One region of the Desulfobacula phenolica genome, then DNA from elsewhere that is predicted to be linked to it. Evidence: riboswitches for the same ligand, from Rfam matches in the RefSeq annotation. Region 1 holds a riboswitch; the other holds the start of a gene.

Evidence for each region. Region 1 has a riboswitch for cobalamin ahead of BLT94_RS10460 (MFS transporter). Riboswitches for the same ligand answer to the same signal wherever they lie in the genome.
Region 2: it holds a riboswitch for cobalamin, as region 1 does, so the genes downstream of both, BLT94_RS11670 (helix-turn-helix transcriptional regulator) here and BLT94_RS10460 (MFS transporter) in region 1, are expected to answer to the same signal.

Annotation. Positions count from the first base shown of each region.
Region 1 covers NZ_FNLL01000005.1:310,416-313,732, forward strand. The annotation lists gene BLT94_RS10455 (methyltransferase) at 1-829, opposite strand, end outside; gene BLT94_RS10460 (MFS transporter) at 826-2,106, opposite strand; cobalamin riboswitch at 2,210-2,392, opposite strand; gene BLT94_RS10465 (helix-turn-helix domain-containing protein) at 2,494-3,317, opposite strand, start outside.
Region 2 covers NZ_FNLL01000006.1:167,955-171,271, forward strand. The annotation lists gene BLT94_RS11665 (ABC transporter substrate-binding protein) at 1-479, opposite strand, end outside; gene BLT94_RS11670 (helix-turn-helix transcriptional regulator) at 650-1,621, opposite strand; cobalamin riboswitch at 1,910-2,095, opposite strand; gene BLT94_RS11675 (methyltransferase) at 2,340-3,317, opposite strand, start outside.

The DNA of each region.
Region 1 (3,317 bases):
CATGGGTGAGGCCCTCGGACAGGTTGATGAATACCCCTTTGGGGTTAAGGGCTTCATGGATTTTTTTCATGACCTTTTCCATGTTGTTCTGGGCAAAATTCAAAGTTGAACTGGCCCATATGAGATCATAACCCTTGCCCAGAGAATCTTTGTTGAAATCCCCGGCAAGCACATCTATCCTGCTTTCCAGGCCATACTCCCGAATAAAACCTTTGGCCACTTCCACCACAGGTTTTTGATCAAAAACTGTCCCTTTCATGGTAGGGTGTTTATCCACAATGGCAATGCCGAATATTCCAGGTCCTCCACCCAGATCAAGCATCTTTTCAAAAGATGAAAACTCAGGGAGAGCAGACACTATATCCGACATCTGCTGGGCAATACCGGACCTTTCATTATTGGCCATCCAGGTTGCATTATGCCCCCATTTTTCCCCGGTATCCATCCTGTTTTCCAGGGAAGGCGGGCCGTTTAAAACCAACGTGGACAAGTCTTCAGGCATAAGGCCATACATGCTACCCTGGTGAATAAATCCTTTTCCCAGGCTGGTGGAGTATCCTTCCACTAAAAATGTTTGGGCAATCGGGGTGTTGGAATAGATCCCCCTTTTTTTTAAAAGCAAGTCGCATGCTACCAGGCCGTTTAAAAAGAGCATGGTGTTTTTAGGATGGCCGTTGATCACCCGGGCAAGCTGATCTGCTGTTTGTGGTTTTGACAAGTGGTTGAAGACCTTCAGCTTTATCCCTGTGAGTAGCAGACTTGATTGAACAGATGCATAACACATCCTATAAAGTTTTTCAGGGCTAACATTAACTTGGGGTAAACTCATGGGTGTTGCTCCTTTGTTTGATTGGATTGGTAAAAAAAATTCAGCGGGTAGCGCAGCAGACAGATTCCCATAAAAAGTGTCATAAGAGCGCATGTGCCAAGGCCGGTATATAATTTAAAATAGCCTGTAATATCACAAAGATTTCCGGTTATGGGCATAATTCCCAGGCCTGCCAGATGGGTGATACTGCACAATATGGCATAGCGGGTTGCAGAATTGTGCCCCGAACTTAAGGTCATGATCGTGTTGTAAATCAGGACCATAACAATACCGGTCATCAGTTTGTCCCATCCTGTCATAACCATGATCTGCCATATTACGGGGGATAAATTATGAGATATGAAGGCGGAAAAAAAATTAAGCCCTGCAATTCCCGTGCAGCACATTGCAAAGACCTTTCCCAGCCCCAGGCTTTTTAGAAAAAAACCGCCAAAGATAGAACCCAATATGGTCATGGGAGCCCCGACCCATATGTTTAATTTCCCCAGATCAATGCGATCAAATCCCAGGTCAATCAACAGGGGCAGGCGCAATTGGCTGCCGCCCTGACAGGAGATTGTCAGCAATGCTGAGAATATTAAAAAAATCAGGATATTGGGTTGTCTTAAAAATCTGGGTAAATTGAGAGTTAATCTATCCATTATTCCAGAAGATCCGGGCAAAAATCTGAGGGATATCTCATCATGAAATAAGACCGGGATCATCAATATCAATTGCAGCGCTGCAATCATAAGCAGTGTGGTCAGCCATCCCTGGTTCTCATAAACAATTAGGAAAACGCCTGCCCCCAGCATATAGGCTATGACATAAGCCGTCATCTGAACCGTATTGCCCCAGGGCCTCTCATGGGGTTCAAGCATATCTGTTGCATAACCGTCCACTGCAACATCTGTGGTGGCAAATATCAGATTAAGTACAAATACGCAGATCATGAACAATTTTAAGTTTTCTTCAGGTGGCAATACTGCCAGAAACAGCAGGATAATCTCTGAGATAATAAGCAAAGGAACAATCCAGCTTTTGCGCCTTCCAAGGCCAAGGTTGTAAAAACGATCAACAGCAAAAGCATAAAGGAATTTAAGTGCCCAGGGGCTGTATACCAGAGCAGTAAAGCCAATGCTGCCAAGAGATGCTCCATGGCTGCGTAAAATAATGGGTATCAGGGTCCATGAAAAACAAAGAAAAATTTTTTGTACAATATACATGAGAAACAACAGCCCCATTTTATAATGGAATGAGGCAGCAGTTTTAATTATACCTGTATTGACATCTGTCATAAATTTTATCCAAAAAAAAAACCCGTCTTTGATAATCAAAGACGGGATACCGTTGTTAATCCACGTATATTATCTAATGCTCCCCAATCCACGGAGGAACAATGATATTCAAATCATGCAGTCAGGTCTTCTGGCTTCCGGTTCTTATGATTTGCCGGGCCTTCCCGCCTTTAAAGGCAGTGACATATTTCCAGCTTTCATCCCCGGTTACAGCGGCGGGTCCGCAACGGTTTTTCACCGTTTTCCCTTAAAGCTCTTAGGCTTTTACTGCATTAATATTTGCATATGAAAAACAAATTTCATATTATGAAATGTTTAATATACCGCTTACCAAAGAGAAGTCTTTTGCAGAATGCATTTTATTTTATGAGAGCCGCACAAAAAAGATTATAAATGGGCTATAGATTCCAGACGAACTGATTTCGGGGTTTTTCCGCATTGTCTGCGAAAAGCTGTTGTGAAATTGGCCTGATTATTGTATCCAACTGAAAAGGCGATCTCTGACAGGCTCAATTCCGTGTTCAGCAGGAGAGTCCTTGCTCTGTTAAGTCGTATATTGCGCAGGGTGTTAAACACAGTATCTCCGTAAATCAGCTTGAATCCCTGGTTTAGCTTGTTACGATTGATTCCGACCTGCCGGCTCAGATCGTTGAGGCTTGGAGGAGACTCTATCCTGCTTGTTAAGATATGATATGCCTCCCTTATCTGTTCCGAATCCGGGCGGCTCAAATTTGACGGATAGTTATCCTGATATTCTCCCATTTCCATTAGCTTAAGTGCCACCAGCTCTAAAGCTTTGCTCTCGAAAAACAACCTTTGGATTTCACCCTGGTATGGACAGGCAATGATTTGTTGAAGAACAAGAGCGGTTTCCTTGTTAAAGGCGGACTGCTGATAAAAAGATTGGGTTGTGTTAAGGTCTGTAAGAATTGGAGTGAGGCATTGAGGCAGTTGCATGAACAAGTCTCTGAACGATTGAACTGAAAAATGAATTGATATCCCCAGTTTTTGTTTCCCCGGCAGCGTTTCAATAATGCCTTTGGTTTCAGGAAGATAGGCCAGCACACTGTCTCCAGGAACTCTTTCCATGACCATTCCTTTTTTATCACCTTCAGTGATGGTGCAGCGGTTCCGAAAAGACAGATTGTAGCAGAAACTGACAGGGGCATTGCCAATTTCATAAATCATTCGAAAATTCCGGGAAATTTCAC
Region 2 (3,317 bases), on a different contig from region 1:
CCCAGAATTTCAAAATTTTTTTTTATCGTATCCGGTTGAAACATGTCTAAAGCAATCACCTTGGTACGGGATTTTATTTTATCATTCATCCCTTTAAACCCCTCAAATGAAAAACTCATTGTAATCAAAAGATCAACATCAAGTTCTAATAACTTTTCGCAATTAATGTTATAAGGGCCGGGAGGTTCCATGGCAATAACAGTTAACTTTTCGATATCCGGATATAAATGTTTATCCGGTATAACCATATATCCTCTTCCAACCACTTTGTTCCAAACACCGATTAACCTGAGCGCTTCAGCAATACAGGTGCCACTAAAGGCTATACGATTAACCGGCTGTTTAATTGTTACCTCTCTCCCCATGGCATCAATTATTGTAATTTCATTTTGTCTTCCGATTGCATTGCCTGTAACAAAAAAAATAAAAAATAGTAAAAACAGACCGTATAATTTTAATACATTGTTTTCTCTAAGCATAAACTCCTCTTTCATCCACGAGAGAATTACTCCAACCGTCCTTTTCTCCTTATTTTAAAAACATGGCTCTATAATTGCATTTCCTTCTCCTTAGTACTGCGGATTTTAATTAATTCCTGAAGATATAGAACACAAATTTTGGGAATATGATAATGGTCATGTTTATTTTTTTAGCGCAATCGTCTATTTGATAAGGAAACAGCATTTTTCAAACATTTTCCGGGCGGGCAGCCAAAATATTGTTTAAATACTTTGGAAAAATGACTGAGGCTTCTGTAGCCAACCTTGTAAGCGATTTCGGTAACGTTCATTTTACCTTCATTCAAAAGGCGTCTGGCAGCCTCAAGGCGGTGGTTACGCAGATACTCAAAAGGGGAAATACCATGGAACTTACAAAAACAATGATGCAGTTTGCTGCGGCACATCCCCACGGAACGGGCAAGTTCTATCAAACCCGGTGCATTTTCCAAATCATGAGTTAACAATCGGGCGGCATGACAAACGCAATCAGCTTCATTGGGTGCTAAAACAGATTCTTCAGGATTTTGCCAATTTTCTATTTCCAGCTGTTCCATCTTGTAGGCTATCAGCTCCATGACTTTGCCTTCAATAAAAAATTTGCGGGTTAACCCGTGATAAGGACAATGCAGTATCTTGTCAAGTGCGCCCCACATGGGCTGAGAAATCATATCTGGAAAACGAAAAGAGGTTTCACTTATGTTTATCAATACGCTCATAAACTGATCCGGGTATTCCATTACAAAAGCTGACATCTGATCCAGGTCCATCAAAATCGATATTCTGATCACTCGCTCAAGGCCGATTATTTCAGTGTAACCAAGAGTGTCCGGGAAAGAAAAAAAACCGCTTTGCCCCTTTTTTACAAAAAACGATTCCTTAAAATATGGCGGATGTGACTCTATAGTCCCCGAAAGGCAGAAGCCGAATCCGAAAGAAGTACCAGACACTCCGCATTCCAAAATAGTCGGCTGGTTCAGGCTGTAATCCGCAATGACCAATCGAATACCGTAATTCAAATGAATAATTTCAATACTCCCTGTACCAATGGATGGGGGAATGTTAATCAGGTTTTTTTCTTTATTATTGGTCTGAGTAGATGGTATCAGTAATATCTTTTTCATTTGTGCTGCCTGCATCGGCATAACCCAAGTGCCATAACCGATTAGTTGAAACCCAGGATTCAAAGCTTAATAGAACCCGAGGTTTTCTTTGCGCCAAGGTATCCATATTGAATTTTAGTTTCTTGGCTTCAAGTATTATTTGCCTCCTGAGTCCATAATAAAATTTAAAAAAACGCTAACTTTCACATAGCTTGATGCAAAAAAAAATCCTCAACCAATATAAAATTGGTTGAGGATATCCGTTTTCATCCCTTAAAATCATAGTATGGCTTTCTCTGTCCACGAGAAATAAACCATTTTGTTCAGGCAGGTCTTCTGACTTCCGGTTCGTCCTACAACCGCCCCTTCCCACCTGAAATAATTCAGGCAGTGGATTTTCTGCGGCATTCGTCCCCGGTTACAGCGGCGGGCCCGTTCCCGATTTTCACGGAATTCCCTATTATGCTTTTAAGCACCAGAACAAAGTACTTAAGCTTATAATCACCGATAAAATAAAAGTCAAGCACAAATGAGAATATATCTATCTCAATTTCAGATAATGATCGGCTTATTTCATCAACTGAGAATTAAAACCGGACAAAAGCAAGAACACATAGTCGTCCTCACACTTATTAAGCCCACTTGGCAGATTACTCAATTCCTCCTATTTACTTTTTCAATTACTTCACCGTTTGTATCCTCCAGATAAAATAACCTTATTTCAAACATCCTTTGCATTTTAACGTTTCCTCCCAACATGAAACTCCGTCACCCCAAGAGGTGAAATAAACTGGTCGGTCAATGTTTTGGTACGAACCGAGTCAAAACCGGCCGCAAGCATGGCCCGGGGCAACACCTCTTCTTCAAAAGAGAAGTCCTGCCCCATCAACGAAGTAGGCAGCCAGCTGATAACCATATCAGTGGGTTGGGTTTTTTCCTCGCTCAAACCATCTGAAAAAACAATCAGGCTGCCACCGGGATTTAATGCAGCAAAGCACTTTTCCATAATTGGGGCCAGTTTTTCAGTTTCATTATAAAAATTCAAAGTATAACTGGCGATAATTGCATCATACCCCTCTCCAAACGGATCGACAGAATAATCCCCGCTTATGGTTTTCACCCGGTCTTCCATACCGTACTCCTTGATTGTCTCCTGTGCCACATCAATCACCACTGGACGATCAAACAAACAGCACTCTAACGTAGGATGTGCAGCAGCAACGGCAATCCCTATCAGGCCCGGACCGGCACCAATATCAAGAACCTTTTGCCATTGATCAAAATCGGGTAACAAGGAAAGCAAGCGGGCGATTCCTTGAGCCCGGCCGCAACGGCTACCGTTAATTGATTTGCGGGCAGAGTCCGCCCACACCTGTTCAGATACCATATCACGGCTGAGAGGAGCGCCCTCCTTGACCAACGTAAGCATCCTACCGTTCAGAGCCGGTTCGTTCCACTGATCATAGGCCAGCAGGGACTCGGCCAGGCCGGTATCTCCCCGGCTGGTAAGAAAACGCTCCGTCTGCTCAGTGTTGCAAAAAAGGCCGTCTTTTTTATACAAATACCCCAGTGCAGTCAATGCGTTGAGCAGGTATTCGGTATTTTTTGCATCACACTCAACCCGCACAGCAATATCAGAAGCACTTTGCGGTTCGGGCAGAAGATCAAAAAGGCCCAACTGCAAAGCTGTTTTAACCGTTTCCCAGCGAATTGCAAT